DNA from 4 places in the Streptomyces sp. NPDC046859 genome. Region 4 is predicted to be linked to each of the others. Evidence: riboswitches for the same ligand, from Rfam matches in the RefSeq annotation. Region 4 holds a riboswitch; each other region holds the start of a gene.
The links. A riboswitch is a leader RNA that binds a small molecule or an ion and turns the genes downstream of it on or off. The one in region 4 is predicted to bind cobalamin.
Positions count from the first base shown of each region.

Region 1: it holds a riboswitch for cobalamin, as region 4 does, so the genes downstream of both, ABZ899_RS12775 (ribonucleoside-diphosphate reductase subunit alpha) here and ABZ899_RS31205 (ABC transporter substrate-binding protein) in region 4, are expected to answer to the same signal.
Region 2: it holds a riboswitch for cobalamin, as region 4 does, so the genes downstream of both, ABZ899_RS09950 (cobalamin biosynthesis protein) here and ABZ899_RS31205 (ABC transporter substrate-binding protein) in region 4, are expected to answer to the same signal.
Region 3: it holds a riboswitch for cobalamin, as region 4 does, so the genes downstream of both, ABZ899_RS07685 ((2Fe-2S) ferredoxin domain-containing protein) here and ABZ899_RS31205 (ABC transporter substrate-binding protein) in region 4, are expected to answer to the same signal.

Region 1 is NZ_JBEYXR010000007.1:96,320-101,614, reverse strand. Features, by position in the region: gene ABZ899_RS12775 (ribonucleoside-diphosphate reductase subunit alpha) at 1-2,278, opposite strand, end outside; cobalamin riboswitch at 2,403-2,563, opposite strand; gene ABZ899_RS12770 (GNAT family N-acetyltransferase) at 2,581-3,087, opposite strand; gene mctP (monocarboxylate uptake permease MctP) at 3,215-4,843, opposite strand; gene ABZ899_RS12760 (DUF3311 domain-containing protein) at 4,840-5,103, opposite strand; gene ABZ899_RS12755 (GntR family transcriptional regulator) at 5,251-5,295, opposite strand, start outside.
Region 2 is NZ_JBEYXR010000005.1:357,722-363,016, forward strand. Features, by position in the region: gene ABZ899_RS09945 (cobyric acid synthase) at 1-701, opposite strand, end outside; gene ABZ899_RS09950 (cobalamin biosynthesis protein) at 698-1,657, opposite strand; cobalamin riboswitch at 1,756-1,899, opposite strand; gene ABZ899_RS09955 (hypothetical protein) at 2,006-2,227, opposite strand; gene ABZ899_RS09960 (inorganic phosphate transporter) at 2,265-3,497, opposite strand; gene ABZ899_RS09965 (lysozyme) at 3,663-4,448, opposite strand; gene ABZ899_RS09970 (class II aldolase/adducin family protein) at 4,647-5,295, shown strand, end outside.
Region 3 is NZ_JBEYXR010000004.1:296,723-302,017, reverse strand. Features, by position in the region: gene scpA (methylmalonyl-CoA mutase) at 1-584, opposite strand, end outside; gene ABZ899_RS07690 (methylmalonyl-CoA mutase family protein) at 584-2,386, opposite strand; cobalamin riboswitch at 2,528-2,705, shown strand; gene ABZ899_RS07685 ((2Fe-2S) ferredoxin domain-containing protein) at 2,763-3,173, shown strand; partial or broken gene ABZ899_RS07680 (transposase) at 3,542-4,198, shown strand; gene ABZ899_RS07675 (gamma-glutamyltransferase) at 4,286-5,295, shown strand, end outside.
Region 4 is NZ_JBEYXR010000030.1:54,214-59,508, forward strand. Features, by position in the region: gene ABZ899_RS31190 (FAD-dependent oxidoreductase) at 1-270, opposite strand, end outside; gene ABZ899_RS31195 (GntR family transcriptional regulator) at 1,106-1,579, opposite strand; gene ABZ899_RS31200 (hypothetical protein) at 1,572-1,940, opposite strand; cobalamin riboswitch at 2,536-2,657, shown strand; gene ABZ899_RS31205 (ABC transporter substrate-binding protein) at 2,706-3,731, shown strand; gene ABZ899_RS31210 (iron ABC transporter permease) at 3,728-4,843, shown strand; gene ABZ899_RS31215 (ABC transporter ATP-binding protein) at 4,840-5,295, shown strand, end outside.

The DNA.
Region 1 (5,295 bases), on a different contig from region 4:
GGACGGTCGCCCGTGCGGCGCGGGCGATCCTCGTCGCCGGGCGCGAGCGCAGGTAGTACGTCGTCTTCAGCCCCTGCTTCCAGGCGTACGCGTACATCGAGGAGAGCTTGCCGATGGTCGGCGTCTCCAGGAACAGGTTCAGGGACTGCGACTGGTCGAGGAACGGCGTGCGCGCCGCCGCCATGTCGATCAGGCCGCGCTGCGGGATCTCCCAGGCCGTGCGGTACAGCGCCCGTACGTCCGCCGGGATCCAGGCGAAGTCTTGCACCGAGCCGTTGGCCTCGCGCAGCGCCTCGCGGGTACGGGCGTCCCACACGCCGAGCCGCTTCAGCTCCTCGACGAGGTAGGAGTTGACCTGGAGGAACTCGCCGGACAGGGTCTCGCGCTTGAACAGGTTGGAGACCTGCGGCTCGATGCACTCGTAGACACCGGCGATGGAGGCGATCGTGGCGGTGGGCGCGATCGCCAGCAGCAGCGAGTTGCGCAGCCCGGTCGCGGCGATCCGCTCGCGCAGCGCGGCCCAGCGCCCGGGCCACGTGAGCTCGACGTCGTAGTGGTCGGGGTGCAGCACGCCCCGGGCGGTCCGCGTCTTCTCCCAGGCGGGCAGCGGGCCGTCGCGCTCGGCGAGGTCGGCGGACGCCTCGTACGCGGCGAGCATGATGCGCTCGGCGATCCGGGTCGACAGCGCCTTGGCCTCGGGGGAGTCGAAGGGCAGCCGCAGCTGGAAGAGGACGTCCTGCAGGCCCATCGCGCCCAGGCCCACCGGACGCCAGCGGGCGTTGGAGCGGCCGGCCTGCTCGGTCGGGTAGAAGTTGATGTCCACGACCCGGTCGAGGAAGGTGACGGCCGTGCGGACCGTCTCGTCCAGGCGCTCCCAGTCGATGTCACCGTCGCGCACGAAGGCGCCGAGGTTGACCGAGCCGAGGTTGCAGACCGCCGTCTCCCCGTCGTCCGTGACCTCCAGGATCTCGGTGCACAGGTTGGAGGAGTGCACGACGTGCCCGGGCAGGGCGGTCTGGTTGGCGGTCCGGTTGGCGGCGTCCTTGAAGGTCATCCAGCCGTTGCCGGTCTGCGCGAGGGTGCGCATCATACGGCCGTACAGCTCACGGGCCGGGAGGGTCTTGCGGGCCAGCCCCGCGCGCTCCGCCTCGCGGTACGCCGCGTCGAACTCCTCGCCCCACAGGTCGACCAGGTGGGGCACGTCGGCGGGGGAGAACAGGCTCCACGGCCCGTCGGCCTCGACCCGGCGCATGAACTCGTCCGGGACCCAGTGCGCGAGGTTCAGGTTGTGCGTACGGCGGGCGTCCTCACCGGTGTTGTCCCGCAGCTCCAGGAACTCCTCGATGTCGGAGTGCCAGGTCTCCAGGTAGACCGCGGCGGCGCCCTTGCGCCGGCCGCCCTGGTTCACGGCGGCGACCGAGGCGTCCAGCGTCTTCAGGAACGGCACGATGCCGTTGGAGTGCCCGTTCGTCCCCCGGATCAGCGAACCCCGGGCCCGGACGCGGGAGTACGACAGACCGATGCCGCCCGCGTGCTTGGACAGGCGCGCGACCTGGTGGTAGCGGTCGTAGATCGAGTCCAGCTCGTCCTTGGGGGAGTCCAGGAGGTAGCACGACGACATCTGGGGGTGCCGGGTGCCGGAGTTGAAGAGGGTGGGGGAGGACGGCAGGTACTCCAGGCGGCTCATCAGTCGGTAGAGCGCGGCGACCTCGTCCACCGCTCCGGCTGTGTCGTCGGCGGCGAGACCCGCGGCGACGCGCAGCAGGAAGTGCTGGGGCGTCTCGATCACCTTGCGGGTGTGCGGGTGCCGCAGCAGGTAGCGGCTGTGGAGGGTGCGCAGGCCGAAGTAGCCGAACCGGTCGTCGGCGGCGGGGTCGACGAGCGCGTCGAGCCGGCCGGCGTGCGCCCGGACGAACGCGGCCGTCCGGTCGGCGACGAGGCCCTCGCGGTGCCCGGTCGCGACCGACTCGGTGAAGGTCGTGACGCCCTGCGAGGCCGCCTCGGCGGCGATGGAGCGGGTGAGCAGCCGCGCGGCCAGCCTGCTGTACGCGGGGTCCTCGGAGATGAGCCCGGCCGCCGCCTCGGTGGCGAGCTCGCGCAGCTCCGTCTCGTCGGCCCGGGCGGACCGGCCGCGCAGCGCGGCGCCGGCGATCCGGCCGGGGTCGGCGTCGGGGAGGTCGGCGGTCAGCTCGGTCAGGGTCCGCAACAGCGCGGCACCGGGACCGTCGTTCTCCGGTTCGGCCGCCGCTGAGGCCGGTTCGGCTGGCGCGATGGTCACGTGAGGCTCTCCCTCGCTCGGCACTGGGCCTCGCGGAGGCAGGGGGCAGCTCACGAGCGCACGGGGCGTCGCGTCCACCGGCCCATTCCCCGAGGCCCGGACGTCGGAGCGCACCGGCCGGGGGTGGCCGGGACGCACTGTCGGCAGGTCCTCGGACTGACGATGTGCACGCGACATGCACAGGTACACCGTTGCGGGACAGTTCCGGATTCGCACCGGATTCCCCTGCGGCGACAGCGAGCATGAGCATACATCTTGTGCTCGCCCGCCGCGCCACCCCTAGATGTTGTGGCGTACTGGTGTCAGAGCGTCAACTCATAGGTGATGAGCATGAGGTCGGTCAGCTCCGGCAGGGGGTTCCAGTCCCGGTCCGGTGTGCGGACGAAGCCCAGGCGCTCGTAGAGGCGGTGGGCGGAGTGCATGGTGGACTGGGAGGAGAGGATCACCCGCACACACCCCTCCGTGGCGCGGGCGCGGTCGACGCAGGCGCGGACCAGCGCCTCGCCGGCTCCACGGCCCCGGGCCGCGTGGTCGACGGCGAGCATACGGATCTCCGCCTCGCCGCGGCGGGCCAGATCGGCCATCGGGCCGCCGTCCGGGACGAAGGTCACGCCGCCGAGGACGCGGTCGTGCTCGACGGCCACGAGCACCTGTGCGGCCGCCGCGCGCCTGGCCACGTCCTTGAGCTCGCCGAGGTAGTCGTCGCTCTCGCCGAAGTCGAGGAAGCCGTCCTGGAGATAGGCCCGTGCGGTGATCTCGCCGAGGATGCCGTACTCGCCTGGGTCCGCCTGCCGGATCACGATGTCCATACGGCGAGTCTGCCGTAGGAGGTGTCCCGCCGGTCAGGCCGGGCCCCGGCGTCGCCGACGGGACAACCCCCGCGCACACGGCGGCGGGCCGCCGGATCTCTCCGACGGCCCGCCGTGTGCCGGTGGTTCAGTGGGCCGAGCCCGCCGTGGCCGGCGGCAGCTCCACCTGGACGCCGGGGTCACCCGCGTCCGCCGTGTAGTCCTCCGGCTTCGTCTCGTCGACGCCCTCGGGCGCCTTCGCGGCCCTCAGGACGAAGGTCAGGACGACCGTGACCAGCACATTGAGCACGAACGCCGTCAGACCGATGTAGCCGATCTCACCGATGCCCGGGATCTCCTTGGCCGAGCCGCCGAAGTGCTTCTGCGTCGGCGACGCCACCCCGTACGCGGCGACCGTGCCGTAGAGCATGCCGACCGCCCAGCCGGCCAGCAGCGCCCAGCGGTGGAACCAGCGGGTGAACAGGCCGCCGACCAGGGCCGGGAAGGTCTGCAGGATCCAGATGCCGCCCAGCAGCTGGAAGTTGATGGCGACCGTCTTGTCCATGGTGAGGACGAAGACGAGCGCGCCCACCTTCACCAGGAGGGACACGATCTTGGAGACCTTGGTCTCCTGGGCGGGCGTGGCGTCGGGCCTGATGAAGTCCTTGTAGATGTTGCGGGTGAACAGGTTCGCCGCCGCGATGGACATGATCGCCGCCGGTACCAGCGCCCCGATGCCGATGGCCGCGAAGGCCACGCCGGCGAACCAGTCGGGGAACATGTTCTCGAACAGCTGCGGGATCGCCAGCTGCCCGTTCTGCACCTTGATCCCGGCCGCGATCGCCATGAAGCCGAGCAGCGCCAGCAGGCCCAGCATCAGGGAGTACAGCGGCAGGATCGTGGTGTTGCGCCGGATCACGTCACGGCTGCGTGAGGACAGCGTCGCGGTGATCGAGTGCGGGTACATGAACAGCGCGAGCGCGGAGCCCAGCGCCAGCGTGGCGTACGTCCACTGGCCCGCCTCGCCCGGGGCCAGCGCACCGCGCGGCGCGCCGGTGGCCGGGTTGGTCTGCGCGAAGGCGTCGCCCGCCTTGGCGAAGATCTCGTCGAAGCCGCCGAGCTTGATCGGGATGTAGATGATCGCCACCGCGATGACGAGGTAGATCAGCGTGTCCTTGACGAAGGCGATCAGCGCGGGGGCGCGCAGTCCCGACGAGTAGGTGTACGCCGCCAGCACACCGAAGGCGATGAGCAGCGGCAGGTCCTTGACGAACCAGTGGGTGCTCTCGCCGCCGCCGACGCCCATCACGTCCAGGACGGCCTGGATGCCGACGAGCTGGAGCGCGATGTAGGGCATCGTCGCCAGGATGCCGGTGACCGCCACGGCCAGCGACAGGCTCTTGGAGCCGAACCGTCCGCGCACGAAGTCCGAGGTCGTCACATAGCCGTGCTTGTGCGAGACCGACCACAGCCGCGGCAGGAACGTGAAGATCAGCGGGTAGACCAGGATGGTGTACGGCACCGCGAAGAAGCCCGCCGCGCCGGCCGCGTAGATGGCCGCCGGGACCGCGACGAAGGTGTACGCGGTGTACAGGTCGCCGCCGAGCAGGAACCAGGTGACCCAGGTGCCGAACGACCGGCCTCCCAGGCCCCATTCGTCGAGGCTGTGCTCGTTCTCGGCCTTGCGCCAGCGCGCGGCCAGGAAGCCCATGACCGTGACGGCCAGGAAGAAGAAGATGAAGACGCCGAGTGCGACGCCGTTCACGCCGTCGTTCATTCCGCCGCACCGCCCTTCCGCGAGGCGCGGGCGCGCTGGTCACGCTGCCACAGCTTGTACGCCGTCATCGTCAGCAGCGTCGAGAGCAGCACCCACAGCATCTGGTACCAGTAGAAGAAGGGGATGCCGATGAACTCCGGGTCGGTCTTGGCGTACGAACCCACCCACAGCATCGCCACGAAGGGCGCGGCCAGGCAGAGGCCGATGACCACCCGGGTCGGTGTCACCACGCCTCTGTTCACTTCTGGGGCATCTGACATCTGACGGCTCCGTCCCCTTGTTGATCGCCTGTGAAATGCCCGGGCAATGTAGGTGACGGCGCGACCGCAGCGGAAGGCCTTGACCGTTGTTCGGTTGTGGAGGAATCGTGTGCGTGGCACAGGGCCGTTGAGCAGCGGCGTTACCGCTCAGTCCTGCGGCCGCTTCAGCCGCGCGACGAACTTGTACCGGTC
Region 2 (5,295 bases), on a different contig from region 4:
TCGATGCCGAGTCCGTGCCGGAAGGGCAGGACGCCGTACGTCCGCCGTCCGGTGAGGCCGTGCAGCATGTCGAGGCCGGGTTCGAGGAGCGAGACGTCGCCGCGGAACTTGTTGACGAGGAACCCGGCGACCAGCTCCTGGTCCTCGCGGGACAGCAGCGCCACGGTCCCGAAGAACGAGGCGAAGACACCGCCCCGGTCGATGTCGCCCACGACCAGCACGGGCAGCCCCGCGCCGCGTGCGATCCCCATGTTCACGATGTCGGTGCGCCGCAGATTGATCTCGGCCGGGGAACCGGCCCCCTCGCAGATCACCGCGTCGTACGTGGCCCGCAGTTCGGCGAGGGAGTCCAGCACGGTGCCGAGCAGCCGCTGCTGCCGTCCGCCGTGGTAGCCGCGTGCGCTCATCTCGCCCACCGGCCTGCCCAGCAGCACCACCTGACTGCTCTGGTCCCCGCCCGGCTTCAGCAGGACGGGGTTCATCAGCGCGGTCGGCTCGATACGGCACGCCTGGGCCTGCATGGCCTGCGCCCGCCCGATCTCCGCGCCCTCGCGGGTGACGAACGAGTTCAGCGACATGTTCTGCGCCTTGAAGGGCGCGACCTTCACGCCCTGGCGCACCAGCCACCGGCAGATCCCGGCGGTGACGACGCTCTTGCCGGCGTCGGAGGTCGTGCCGGCGACGAGCAGCCCGCCCTTCACGAGACACGTCCTCTCGCCCCGCGCCGCCCGAGCAGGAGCCGCGCCCCGGCGCACACGCCCAGGGCGAGCACCCCGACCCGCTGGGAGAGACGCACGGCCCGCTCGATGTCGGCGACCCGGACGGCCCGTCCGGCGGCGCCGTTCAGCACGGGCCGGTGCTCCACCCGCCCGCCGTACGACAGCGTCCCGCCGAGCCGCACCCCGAGCGCGCCCGCGAACGACGCCTCCACCGGGCCCGCGTTGGGGCTGGGATGCCGGTGCGCGTCCGCGCGCCAGGCCCGTACGGCGCCCCGGGGGTCGCCCCCGGCGACGGCGGCCAGCGCGGCGGTCAGCCGGGCACCCGGCCAGCCGGCCACGTCGTCGAGACGGGCCGAGGCCCAGCCGTAGCGGCGGTACTCGGGGGAGCGGTGCCCGACCATGGCGTCGAGGGTGTTGACGGCCCGGAACCCGGCGAGGCCCGGCACGCCGGCGACGGCTCCCCACACCAGGGCGCCGACCACGGCGTCCGAGGTGTTCTCGGCGACGGACTCCACGACCGCCCGCGCGATCCCGTCGGCGTCCAGCGCCTGCGGGTCGCGGCCGCACAGATGCGGCAGCCGCGCCCGCGCCGCCTCGACGTCGCCTGCCTCCAGGGCACGTCCGACGGCCCGGGCCTCCCGGGCGAGCGACGTGCCGCCGACGACGGCCCAGGTGACGGCGCCGGTCAGGGCGACGGAGGCGGCGGGGGAGGGGCGCACGGCACGTGCGCCCAGCGCGGCGGCCGCCACGGCGCCACCGGCGCACACGGCGGTGTGCAGCACACCCCAGGCGCGGTGGTCGCGCCACAGCACTCGTTCCACGGCGCCCGCGGCACGTCCGAACGCGGCGACCGGATGCCCACGGCGTGGATCGCCGAGCAGCAGGTCACCGAGGAGTCCGGCGGCGGCGCCGTACGCGAAGACGCGTTCGGCACGCATGGGGTTCAGCCGGTGGTGGCGTCGGACAGGGGTCCGGTACTGCGTGACGAGCGGCAGGCGAGCATCGCGTGATGTCCTCACTCAGGGTGTCCACGCCCTGGTTCGACGAGACCGGCGGCGAGAGTTCCTGGCTCCCGGGGGTTACTACCCCGGTGACAGTGGCGGGACCGCGCCGGATTCGCACCGGCTTCCTCTTCTGCCGCCGTAGATGGCTCCGGAAGTCCACCATGGGTCGCGACGGCCGTCAACTTGCCTGTGACCTGCGACGGGAGAGTGTGCGCAGGCCCACACACACCGAAGGTGCGCGACGGTGTCCCGTCACGCACCTCAGGAGTCGCGCGCCGTGCGTCAGGCCACGATGAGATAGATGCCGTACGCCACGGCCGCCGTGCACGCCGCGAAGCACGCGTACGCGCCGGTGACCGCGAGCGCGGCCGAGTCGCCCTGGGCGACCGCCCGTTCGCGGCGCGAGAGGCCCGCGATGCCGAGGGTGAACAGGCCCACGAGGGCCACCGTGACGACGAGACTGACACCGAAGACGGAGCCGAGGGACGCCCAGTCGATCTTCATGCTGCTTCCTTGTGTTGCCGGGAGGGGGGACCGGGGGTCACACGCCGGCCTTGGAGGGCTCGGCTCCGGATGCCGGTGCGGGGAGGGTGACCGCGAGGTCCTCGGTCACCGTGCCCGCGGGAGGCGGGGTCACGGCGGCCATGGCGGTGGTGACCACGCCGGCGGGCTCGTCGTAGTCGGTGACGTTGGTGTGGTCGATGACCTCGCGGCGGGAGATCTTCCAGATGGCGGCGCTGGAGGCGACCAGGAAGACCGCGACGGCGGCGGTGCCCCAGTCGCCGAGACCCGTCACGTACTCGGCGAGCGCGGCGACCAGCGCGGCGGCCGGCAGGGTCAGGCCCCAGGCGACGAACATCCGGGTGGCCGTGGACCAGCGGACCACGCCGCCCTTGCGGCCCAGACCGGCGCCCATCACGGAGCCGGAGACCGAGTGCGTGGTGGACAGGGAGAAGCCGAGGTGGGAGGAGGCCAGGATGACCGTCGCCGCGCTGGTCTGGGCGGCGAAGCCCTGCTGCGGCTGGAGGTCGGTCAGGCCCTTGCCCATGGTGCGGATGATCCGCCAGCCGCCCAGGTAGGTGCCGAGCGCGATGGCCAGGCCGGCGGAGAGGATGACCCAGGTGGGCGGGTCCGAGTCGGGGGCGAGGGTGCCGCCCGCGACGAGGGCGAGGGTGATGATGCCCATGGTCTTCTGGGCGTCGTTGGTGCCGTGGGCGAGGGAGACGAGGCCCGCGGAGGCGATCTGACCGGCGCGGTAGCCCTTCTTCGCGGCCTGGCCGTCGGCCTTCCTGCCGAGCGTGTAGGTGAGCCGCGTGGCCAGCAGGGCCGCGACGCCCGCGACGATCGGGGCGGCGACGGCCGGGAGCAGGACCTTGGTGACCAGCACGTCGCCGTGGACGGCGCCGACGCCCGCCGAGGCGATGGTGGCGCCGATCAGGCCGCCCATCAGGGCGTGCGACGAGCTGGAGGGCAGGCCCACCAGCCAGGTGAGGAGGTTCCAGAGGATCGCGCCGACCAACGCGGCGAAGATGACCTCGGGACGGATGCCGGTCTCGTCGACGAGACCCTTGGAGATCGTGTTGGCGACCTCCACCGAGAGGAAGGCGCCCACAAGGTTGAGCACGGCGGACATGGCCACCGCGACCTTGGGCTTGAGCGCACCGGTCGAGATGGTCGTGGCCATCGCGTTGGCGGTGTCGTGAAAACCGTTCGTGAAATCGAACGCGAGCGCGGTTACCACCACGATCGCGAGGATCAGCGAGAAGTTTTCCATTTACCCAGGCAATCGTTCGAGGTCATTGGCTCGATGAACGTAGGCAACCTGAGTGAACGGAAGGTGAACTGGGGCGGGCCGCACGGTGTCCGGCAGGGAGGACTTCCGCTATGAACGGAAGCCCTCCGTCCGCGGCACCCCGGCCGGGCCCTTGCGGGGCGCGGCCTAACCGCCGCGGGCGAACGACCTCAGCTGTGCCAGGGACCCGTTGAAGAGATTCTGGTCACCCGGCAGGCTGCCGCCGTTGTCGTACTGCCAGAGGGTCCACGCACGCCATCCGGACGGCAGCGTTCCGGGGTTCGGGGCATCGTAGCGGGCCACCCACAGCGGGTGGTCGGCGAAGGCGCGGGAGGCGCCGGTGCAGGTGTTCCACCAGTGGGTGGTGGTGTAGATCACCGGACGGCGGCCGGTCAGCCGGCGCACCTCGTCGCTGAACGCCCTGATCCAGGCGGTCATCGCCGCCTTGCGCAGCCCGTAGCACTTGTGCGTGCCGTACGGGTTGTACTCGATGTCGAGGGCGGGCGGCAGGGTCCAGCCGTCCGGCCGCCAGCCGCCGCCGTTGCGCACGAAGAAAGCCGCCTGCGCGCGGCCCGAGGACCGGTCGGGCAGGGCGAAGTGGTAGGCGCCGCGCACCAGGCCGGCGGCCCGGGCGCCGTCGTACTGCCGGGCGTGGTACGGGTTGCGGTAGGTGTGCGACTCGGTCGCCTTGACGTAGACGAACCGGGCGCCCTTCGCCCGGCTGTCCGGCCAGTCGACGTCCTTCTGGTGCGACGAGACGTCATGGCCTCTGGGTTCCCCGGCGGCCACGGCCGGGGCCGGGGTGCCGGCGACGGCGGCGCCGCTCAGCGCGAGCACCGCCGCGCAGGCCGCCATGAGGCGTGAGCGGTGGATGCGGTGACGGGACGGACGGGGCGGATGGTGCGGACGGGACGGTTTGCGGGCACGAGCCATGATTCCCCCCGGAATGGCGACGTGTGCGGCAAATCACCCGGAGATTATCGGAAGATCGTTGAACTCTGATCGATCTCAGGCCAAGCGGGCGGCGCAGGCGGTATGTCCTGCTATGCACCCTTCCGGAGGTCGCCTCTCCGCCCTAAAGTGCCCCCACTCTCCGGCGACTTCACGCACCGCGCCTGGCAGGATCGCCGCATGGCTGAGGAACGGTGGGAGCAGGGGGACGGGGACACCCCGTACCGGCGCACGGTGCGGCCCGAGGAGGCGGCGGCCTGGGAGGCCCTCGTCGCGACGGCCCGCCGGACCGTCGCCGACGGACTCGTGGTCGGCACGTCCGGGAACGTCTCGGTGCGCGTGGGGGACACGGTGCTGGTCACGCCCTCCGGCGTGCCCTACGACCGGCTCACGCCCCAGGACGTCACGGGCGTCGGCCTCGACGGCCGGCAGGTGCTGGGCACGCTGGTGCCGACCAGCGAGCTGCCCATGCACCTCGCCGTCTACGGCGCCACCGGCGCCCGTGCCGTCGTGCACACCCACGCCGTCCACGCGACGGCCGTCTCGACCCTGGTGCCCGAGCTCCCGCTGATCCACTACATGGCGGCCGCCCTCGGCGGACCCGTCCGGGTCGCCCCCTACGCGGCCTACGGCACCGAGGAGTTGGCCGAGAACATGCTGCGGGCCCTCACCGGCCGCACCGCCTGCCTCCTGCGCAACCACGGCACCGTCGCCCACGGCGCCACCCTGGACCAGGCGTACGACCGCACGGCCCAACTGGAATGGATGTGCCGCGTCTGGCTCACGGCGGCCTCGGTACCGGGCCTGTCCCCGGCCCTGCTGTCCGAGG
Region 3 (5,295 bases), on a different contig from region 4:
GTCCCGGCCAGCTTCTCGGGCGGTACGCCCTGCTCCTCCGCCGCCACGATGTACAGCGCGAGCACGGGAAGCACCGCGCCGTTCATCGTCATCGACACGGTCATCTTGTCCAGCGGGATGCCGTCGAACAGCTGCCGCATGTCGTAGATCGAGTCGATCGCCACGCCCGCCATGCCGACGTCACCGGTCACGCGCGGGTGGTCGCTGTCGTACCCCCGGTGCGTGGGCAGGTCGAAGGCCACCGACAGGCCCTTCTGACCGGCCGCCAGATTGCGCCGGTAGAACGCGTTGGACTCCTCGGCGGTGGAGAAGCCCGCGTACTGGCGGATCGTCCAGGGCTGGTTGACGTACATCGTCGGGTACGGGCCGCGCAGATACGGCGCCACACCCGGGTACGTGCCCAGGAAGTCCAGGCCCTCCAGGTCACGCCCGGTGTACAGCGGCTTGACCGCGATGCCCTCGGGCGTCTCCCACAGCGGCTCGTCCCCGCCGGTGGCCTGCTTGACGGCCGTACGCCACTCGTCGGAGCCGCCCGCCGCGTCCGGGGTCCCCAGTTCGATCCCGGTGAAGTCGGGGATTCCCATCAGGACACTCCCATGCGGTCGAGGGTGGCGGACAGGACGGCGACGGCGTCACAGCCCGCGAAGACATGGCCGTCGACGCCGGGGTGGTCCCCGGGCCGCCCGGCGAGGAACACATGCGAGGCGCCGGCCGCCTTCAGCCGCCCGGCGGCCTCGGCCGCCTGCTCCTCGTACACGGCGTCGCTGGAGCACAGGCACGCCTCGGTGGCGCCGCTCTCCTCGAAGGTGCCCTCGGTGACGGGCTCGATGCCGCCGGCCTGGAAGAGGTTCGAGGCGAAGGTCAGGCGCGTGGTGTGGGCCGCGGCCGGGCCGAGCGCAGCCAGGTAGATCCGCGGCCGGGCGCCGGTCGCGGCCAGATGCGCGTCGGACCGGGCGCGCAGCGCCTCGTACGCCTCGTCGCGGCGCACGCGCGGCAGGCCCCCGGACGGCGGCTCGGGCGCGGGCTCGCGCACCACGGGCTGCTCGGCGAGATGCGGGAACTCGCTGACACCGGTGACCGGTTCGCGGCGCTTCGCCAGCTTGCCGGTGCGCGCCTCCCAGGTGGCGGCCAGGTCGTCCCGCAGCCGGCCCGAGCGCAGCGCGGCGGCCTGGCCGCCCGCCTGTTCGATCTGCCGGAAGAACTCCCAGCCCGCGTGGGCGAGTTCGTCCGTCAGCCGCTCCACGTACCAGGAGCCGCCCGCCGGGTCGATGACCCGGGCCAGGTGGGACTCCTCGATGAGGATGGTCGAGGTGTTGCGCGCGATGCGCCGCGCGAACGCGTCGGGCAGGCCCAGCGCGTGGTCGAAGGGCAGCACCGTCACCGAGTCGGCGCCGCCGACGCCGGCCGCGAGCGTGGCGACCGTCGTGCGCAGCATGTTCACCCACGGGTCGCGGCGCGTCATCATCACCGGCGAGGTGACGGCGTGCTGCACCTGGGCGCTGGGCGCCCCGGACACCTCGGTCACCCGCGCCCACATGCGGCGCGCCGCCCGCAGCTTGGCAATGGTCAGGAACTGGTCGGCGGTGGCCGCGTAGCGGAACTCCAGCTGGGCGGCGGCCTGTTCGACCGTCAGGCCGGCCTCGGTGAGCTCGCGCAGATACGCCACACCGGTCGCCAGCGCGGAACCGAGCTCCTGCGCGGCCGAGCCGCCGGCCTCGTGGTACGGCAGGGCGTCCACGGTCAGCGCCCGCAGCCCCGGGTACTCCTCGGCGCACCGCCGGGCCAGCACGGCGGCCGGCGCGAACGGGAGGGACGTGCCGGTGCGGGCCTCGTGGCCGAGCGGGTCGGCGCCGAGGTTGCCGCGCGCCGCGTCCTTGGCGACGCCGCGCTCCGCGTACAGGTCCAGCAGGGCGTGTGCGGCGGTCTCCGTCCCGGCGCCCGCGTCCAGGACGACCGGGGCGAGGTCGAGGTAGACGCCGTCGAGGGCCCGGCCGAGGGAGGACACCGGGATGCCGGCGTCGCCGAGGACCAGCCAGAGCGAGGTGACGCCGTTCTCCAGGTCCGCCAGCACCACGCCGTCCGCGGCCGTGGTGTGCCGCTGCCGTACGTCCCAGCCGCCGGCCGTGTTGCCCTCGGGGCGCCCGCCCCGGACGAACGGGGTGAAGCCGGGCAGGCCGGGGTCGGGCGCGGCGTCGCGCGCGGTGTACAGGGGGCGGGAGCGCATCCCGTCCTCGAGTGGGGTGGACAGGGCGTCCTCGGCAGCCGTCCCCGACACGTCCTTGCCCGCCTTGCGCAGCACACCCTCCACCAGGTGTTGCCACTGCTCATGGGTTGCGTCAGGGAACTCGGCGGCCAGCGAGAGCCCGTCGTCAGGCAGGACCGTCATGCTCGGATGCTAGGTCAGATCGCCAAAGGAGCAGCAGGGGGCACGGCTGTGACCTTGCCCTCTTCCAGATTGTGACCTGCGTCTCCGCACTCCTCCGCGGCCTGCGCGGGCACGACGGAGGAGCCGCTCGCGGCCCCGACTTGATAGCCTCGCGGAGCTGGTCGAGCCCCTTGCGGGGCCAGGGAATCCGGTGCGAATCCGGAACTGACGCGCAGCGGTGAGGGGGACGGGCGGGGCAGGCACGCCACTGGGAGACCGGGAAGGCGCCCCGCCGGGACGAACCCGAGTCCGAAGACCTGCCGGCACCTCCGCGCCACCGGGCGGGGAGGACCTCCGCAGGCCGGCTCCGCGTACGAGCCCCGACCCGAAGGCAGTCATGCCCGTACCCCCGCCCCCGCCGTCGTCCGAGCCGCCGCTCCCGGACCGGCGCCCCCCGTCCCCGCCCTGCCGGGTCGTGCTCTGCCGGGACTGCTGCTGCGGCAGCCCGAAGGTGGCCGGTGTGGACCATGCCCGTCAGGCCGCCCGGCTGAGGGACAGCGTGCCCGTACGCGTCTCGGACTGCCTCGACGTCTGCGACCACGCCAACGTGGTCGTCGTCCAGCCCTCCGCCGCGGCGCGGGCGGCGGGCGCCCGCCCGGTCTGGCTCGGCCTCGTCAACGATCCGGACGCCACCGAGGACGTCATCGCCTGGGTCCGGGCGGGTGGCCCCGGCGTCGCCCCCTGCCCGGAGATCCTCGACCTCCACACCTTCCCCCCGCCCTCGTCCCGCGCCCCCGGGAACGGCTGACCATCCGCTCGTCGCGGCGGTGACGGGTTCAGGCGTCATCCTGGCGGCGTCGCGCGCAGGTGGTCGCCCACCGGTGCGGGCAGGCCGGCGAGAGTCCGCGTGGGGTGGCGGCCCGGGTCAGGCGGCCTGGCCCGGTCCGCCCGACCTCCACACCTTCACGCCACCCTCGCTCCACGCCCCCATGAACGGTTGAACATCGAACGGGCGGTCACCTGATACCTCCGAGGATGCCCCGGCCTTCAGGCCTGGAGGAATCGGACCCCTGCGGAGCAGGGCGAGGAAGGAGCCATCGCCGTCAGGGCGATTGGTCGTCGCCGTCCATGGTGGTGAGGGCGACCTCAAGCAGATGCAGGATCTCGGAGTTGACCGAAGCCCAGCCGCTCCCGGCCACGGGCCGTGTCCTCGGCGTGGACTGGGGCGTCAAGGAGACCGCGACCACCACGTCCGACGCCCACGACCTCCCCCACACCCAGCATGGGAAGAACGCCGCACACAAACTCGCCTGCTACCAGCGGATGATGGCCCGCCGCAAGCCCGCACGCGGGCAGGCCGCGTCCAAGGGCTACCGGCAGGCGCAGCTGCGGGCCGCGAAGCTGCACAAGAAGGTCGCCCGGCAGCGGCAGGACACCGCCCGCAAATGGGCCAAGTCCGTGGTCCGCGACCACGATGCGATCGCCGTCGAGGACTTCCGGCCGAAGTTCCTCGCCAAGTCCACGATGGCGCGCAAGGCGGCGGACGCCGCGATCGGCGCCACCAAGACCGCCCTGATCGAGATGGGTCGCAAGCACGGGCGGGACATCCGCCTCGTCAATCCCGCACATACCACCATGGACTGCGCGTCGTGCGGAGCGAGAACCAAGCACGCACTTCCTCTTTCGGAACGTACCCACACCTGCACCGCGTGCGGAGTCGTATCCCCCAGGGACAAGAACTCCGCCCGCGTGATGCTCGTCCGGGCTGGTCTCAACCCGGCTGGTGCCGAGGGCGTAAGACCTCCGGGAGCGCTGCTCCCGGAGGCAGCCTGAGCCAGGAATCCCCTCCCTTCAGGGAGGGGAGGATGTCAAGGAAGATCGGACGGACCCGTCCGCGCCGACCGCGAGGTGACGCCCGCCATGTTCACCACCCGTCCCACCCTCCAGGGCACCTTCGGCATGGTGTCCTCCACCCACTGGCTGGCCTCGCAGTCCGCGATGGCGGTCCTCGAGCGCGGCGGCAACGCCTACGACGCCGCCGTGGCCGGCGCGTTCGTGCTGCACGTCGTCGAACCGCACCTGAACGGGCCGGCCGGCGAGGTGCCGATCCTCCTCGCCCCGGCGGGCGGCGAGGTGCGGGTGCTGTGCGGCCAGGGCGTCGCCCCCGCGGGCGCGACCGTCAGCCACTACCGGGGCCTCGGCCTGGACCTCGTCCCCGGCACCGGACCGCTGGCCGCCGCCGTGCCCGGCGCCTTCGACGCCTGGATGGTCCTGCTGCGCGACCACGGCACCCTGGCACCCGCCGACGTCCTGGAGTACGCCATCGGCTACGCCGAGCACGGACACGCGCCCGTGGAGCGCGTCGGCGAGACCGTGGAGACGGTGCGCGAGCTGTTCGAGACCGAGTGGACCTCCTCCGCCGAGGTGTACCTGCCGGACGGCGAGCCGCCCCGGCCCGGCACGCTCTTCCGCAACCCGGCGCTCGCCGCCACCTGGAAACGCCTGCTCGACGAGATCGCCGGAGCTGGCGACCGGGTCGCACGGATCGAGGCCGCGCGCGCGGTGTGGCGCACCGGGTTCATCGCCGAGGCGCTGGTCCGGCAGGCGAACCGGCCCACCCTCGACACCAGCGGCGAGCGCCACACCGGCACCCTCACGGCCGACGACCTGGCTGCCTGGTCCGCGACCTACGAGGCGCCGGCGACGTACGACTGGAACGGCTGGACCCTGTGCAAGGCCGGGCCCTGGAGCCAGGGCCCGGTGCTCCTCCAGCAGCTCGCCCTGCTCCCGGACGAACTGCCCCCGTACGGGTCCGCGGACTACGTCCACCTGCTCATCGAGTGCTGCAAGCTGGCCATGGCCGACCGGGAGGCCTGGTACGGCGACGCCGCCGAGGTGCCCCTCGCCGACCTGCTGTCCGACGCCTACAA
Region 4 (5,295 bases):
CAGGGCGACCACTCCGTCCTGGGAGATCAGTTCGGTGCCCAACCGGTCGGCCCACTCGTCCCAGACGGCGCGGCCCTGCCGGGTGAATTCGACCAGGCGGGCGTCGTCGTGCGCGTGGCGGAAGATGCGGGACTGGCCGCTGGACTGTCCGTGGCCTGGAACGCCGCTTTCGTACACTCGCGCCATCGTTCCGCGCTCGGCCAGTGCGTAGGCGGTGCAGAGACCGACGATGCCGGCTCCTATCACGGCCACCTCGGGAACCCGGTCCATTCGATCGCCTCACTTCGCGTCCGGAGCTGTCCCCCTGCGGAACACGGGTCAGATTCAACATTCGCCACCGCGACCTGGTGGGTGACTGGACCCGGTGGGCGACTTTGTCGGGTGTCGGGCTCTTCGTGAAAGCGACGGTCGAGCGGAACCGTATCTCCTTCAGCCTCACACCGGTCCGAAATATGTCAAGCGGGCCACCTCGGGCATCGATCATGACCGACCGGCGGGGAGCCGCGGGATCGGACGTCGGGTCAAGGCATGGCAGGAGGTTTCTGAGCAGTACATCGGCTGCCTTCGGCTGCCTGGCGATTCCGTCGCTGTCCGGACCAGCGGGCAGCGGCAGGGGTTCCGTACGGTCGAGGTGTCGAATCCGCCGGACGTGGTGACGGCACCCGAGCTCCGGGGGGTGGAATGGCCTTGCATCATGATCAGCCTGGCAGCCTCCGCAGCAGGACGTCCTGCACGTCGGAGTCCGGGCTCATCGTGTCGTCGCCGTGCGTCGGCCGGCCCTTACCGGGCGCGAGGGGAAAGCCTGCGCGCCAGTCACCGTCCGGGCGAGGTCGTGCAGCAGGACGGGCGAACGGCCAAGTTCCGGAGCTGCCGACGGGACCGGTTCGGCCTGTGTGGCCCGGTCCAGGGCGGACATGACGTGACCCCTGAGCGGAGGTGCGGCCGACGATGTTGTCCACGCCTCCACCGAAGTTCCCGAAGAGGAAAGGGCACGCACGGACCTCTTGCGGATGTGAACCGGCCGCCGAACGGAGCGCCCCAGCCCACGCCTGCGGCGGAGCAGCGCATGCCTTGCGCACTGAACAGCGCGCAAGGCTCCTCGACTTCACCTGCCACGCACGCCCGTGCCCGGGATGGTCGCCGACGCCTCCGTCGGTTTGACGCCCTCAGTTGCGCTGTGGTCCTTTGCCTTGACCGGCTCGGACCCCGAGTCCAGAGCGTTGCGGACGGCGGTCAGGATGTCCTCGGTGCCGGCGCCGAGTGCACGGGCTGCCGAGGTGAAGTCGCGTGCCAGCGTGTCCAGTTGATGGACATCGTGCCCGTGCGCGGCCGGGAGTTCGGCCACCCGGGTACCCGCGCCCCGGCGGGTCCGGATCAATCTCGCGGCCTCCAGCTCGCGGTAGGCACGGGCCACGGTGCCCGGCGCCAGACCGAGGTCTGCAGCGAGTTGCCGAACGGTCGGCAGGCGCTCGCCCTCGGCCAGCCGGCCGGTACGGATGAGCGCGGCCAACTGGGCACGGATCTGCTCGTACGGCGGTACCTGGCTGGTGGTGTCGACACGGACGGTGCGTTCACTCATCGTCGCCACTCCCCTCGTCCGCCACACCGTCGTCCACCGCCCGTGGCGCCACCACGGTGAGCACGGACCATCCGAACGTGAACACGCTCAGCAGACCCAGGGGGCAGATCACCACGATGGTGACCGCGCCGAGCGGGCCGGCGCAGGGCCCGTCCGTGAGCGCGACGAGAAGCATCAGTACGACGAGAAGGACCTGACACGACACCAGCAGTCCCCAGGCTCCCACGATGGCCCAGGCACGGTCGCGACGCTGCCGGTGGTCGCCCGGCCCGAACTCGAAGCCGATCGCCAGGCCGGACCATCGGGCGTAATGGTCGGCGTGGTCGAGGAACCGGGACTGGAGCGGGACGGTGTCGAGCACGTGAAGATCCCCCAAGGCACCTTGTACCAAACGATGGATACAAGATGCCCTGCTGCGAAAACTTGTGTCAAACCATCGACACAAGAAAGCGCCGACGTCTCCGCCAGACGAAACCTGCCTCGCCTCATCCACCCGCCCGCCCAAGCCGCACTCCCCCCACCGAGTCCGCGAGACGAGGACCACCCGGACAGCGCCGCCAACGGAGGCCGACCCCCATGCCGACCTCGACGACACGCAGACCCCGAACCCGCCGTCCCCCACCGTGGAAAGGCGACGGCCAGGGTGACGCCGCGCTTCGCGATCGGCGCTGACGCCCGTACCGGAAACCGCCCAGGCGGTTCTGGCCCGGCGGCACGGCTTCTCAGGGTGCACAGCGCGGCGGAGCGGCGACGGATGGCCGAGGAGGCGGGGTTCGGCCGCGGGCAGGTCTTCGGCGGGTTCGAGGGGCGCCCTTACGACGAGAGCGCTGAACGACTCACCCTTCGGGCCGTCCGCGAAGCGTGAGGGAGGCGTGGTGCGCACGGCCGGGTCCGCGCGCCCTTTTGCCTGCGACGCGGGGAATCGTAAGATCACCTGGTCATCGCCGCGACGGGAGACAGGAAGCCGGTGCGAATCCGGCACGGTCCCGCCACTGTGACCGGGGAGCGCCCCTCCGACACGCCACTGCGCGCCGCGCGGGAAGGCGGAGGAAGCGTCGATCCGGGAGTCAGGACACTGGTCCGTCGCGGGCCCGATCCGAGGAGCGCGGACTCCAGGAGGCTTCACGTGTCCCAGCTGTTCACCCCTGCCCGCACGCGCGGGCTCCTTCGTGCCACGGCCGCTGCCGTGGCTCTGTCGTCAGTGCTGTTGACCACGAGCTGCGGTGCGGCCGACGAGAGCGGCGGGGACGCGAAGGCGACCGCGGCCGTGCCCGCGGGTTTCCCGGTCACCATCGACAACTGCGGCGTGAGGAGGACGTACGACAAGCCGCCGTCACGGGTGGTCACCATCCACCAGCACCCGGCTGAACTCATGCTCGCCCTCGGCCTGAAGGATCGCATGGTCGGCAAGGCCTTCCCCGACTCCGCGGTTCTGCCCGAGCTGAAGAAGGATTACGAGGCGGTTCCCGAACTGGCGCGCAAGGAACCGTCGTTCGAGAAGGTCCTGGATGCCGAACCCGAACTCGTCTACGGCGGCTACGGCAGTGCCTTCGCCGAGAAGGAGGGCCGCTCCCGCTCAGCGTTCGCCGACGCGGGCATCGACACCTACCTCAACCGTGAGTACTGCGGCAAGAAGAAGGTGACGATGGAGGACACCTACGACGAGATCCGCACCATCGGCAAGATCTTCGGTGTCTCGGACCGGGCCGACAAGCTGGTCACCGAACTCAGGGGCCGCGTCGGCAAGGCCGCAGGCACGGTCGAAGGCGAGCCCGAGGTGCCCGTCTTCGTCTACGACAGCGGCGACAAGGCCGCATTCACCGCGGGCGGCAAGAGCCTGGGCACCGAGCTGATCCGCCTGGCCGGCGGCGAGAACGTCTTCGCCGACCTCGACGACGTCTTCGGCGATGTCTCCTGGGAGCAGGTCATCGAGCGCAAACCGGAGGTCATCGCCATCTACGACTACGCCGGTGCCGGAAACGTCGAGCAGAAGAAGCGGTTCCTGCTGTCCCAGCCCGCGCTCGCCGACGTACCCGCTGTCAGGAACAAGCGATTCGTCGTCCTGCCGCTGACCGCCACCCTGGTGGGAATCCGCTCGGCCTACGCGGTCGACGACCTGGCCCGCGGACTGCACCCCGAGAGCTTCCGGTGACCCGGACCGCCACCGGCGCGTCCACGGAGCGCAGGGTCCGACCACGGAAGACCACGCAGCCAGGAGGGGGCCGCACGCGGCTGGCCGTCACGCTGCTCGTACTCACCGCCCTGCTCGCCGTCTCCGCCACTACGGGACTTGCGATCGGCTCCGTCCACGTGCCACCCGGCCAGGTGTGGGGCATCGTGACGCACGCACTGGGTGCCGACTGGCAGCAGCCGGACTGGTCGCGGGCCCGGGAGACCATCGTGGTGGACGTGCGGGCGCCGCGGGTGCTGCTCGGTGCGGTCACCGGCGCCGGCCTTGCGGTGATCGGCACGGCCCTTCAGGCCCTGGTGCGCAACCCGCTCGCCGAGCCGTACCTGCTCGGGGTCTCCTCGGGAGCGTCCCTCGGCGCGTTCTCGGTCATCGTGTTCGGGGCCACCCTTTTCGGTCCCGTCTCCCTGTCGGCGGCAGCCTTCGTAGGTGCCTTGGGCGCACTCCTGCTCGTGTACGCCACCGCCCGCACCGGCGGACGGATCACCTCATCGCGTCTCGTGCTGTCCGGCGTGGCGATCGCGGCGATGCTCACCGCGGTCCTCGATCTGCTCCTGCTCACCACCGATCGGGGCAACGAGACCCGCGCGGTCCTCGCCTGGACGCTCGGCGGCCTCGGCGGGGTCAATTGGGGCACGCTGTGGCTGCCGAGCACGGCCTTGCTGCTCGGTGTCGGCGTCCTCATGGCGCAGGCCCGCAACTTGAACCTGCTGCTGGCCGGCGAGGAGGCAGCCACCACCATGGGTCTGGACGTGGCCCGCTTCCGTGCCCGGCTGTTCGTCCTGCTCTCCCTCGTCACGGGCGTGCTCGTCGCGGCGGCCGGACCGATCGGCTTCGTCGGCCTGATGACGCCCCACATCGTGCGTCTGTTCGTCGGCGGCGACCACCGCCGGGTCCTGCCGACGGCGGCGCTCGGCGGAGCGGTCTTCCTCCTCTGGGCCGACATCGCCGCACGGACGATCGCCGCACCGATGGAGATACCCGTCGGCGTACTCACGGCCTTGTGCGGCGGGCCGTTCTTCCTGTGGCTCATGCGCCGGGACGCCCGGCGCGGCACCGACCGAGGAGCGGCATGACCGCGACCGAACTGAGCCTCCACGGCGTCACGCTCACCGCCGGCGCCCGCCACCTGGTGCGCGACGTGTCCCTGACCGCCCGCCCAGGCGAGACCATCGGGCTCGTGGGGCCCAACGGCAGCGGCAAGTCCAGCCTCCTGCGCACCGTCTACCGCGTCCTGCGCCCCGACACGGGCGAGGTCCGGGTCGACGGAGGCGACGCCTGGTCGTTGCCGGTGCGGCAACTGGCCCGCTCCGTGGCGGCGGTGGTCCAGGAGTCGGCACCCGACCTCGACCTCGCCGTGCGCGAGGTCGTCGCCATGGGCCGCACCCCACACAAACGGCTCCTCGCAGGCGACACCCCCGAGGACGCCGAACTCATCACCTCAGCGCTCCTGGCGGTCGACGCCGTCCACCTGGCCGACCGCCCCTTCGACCGGCTCTCCGGCGGCGAACGCCAGCGCGTGCTCATC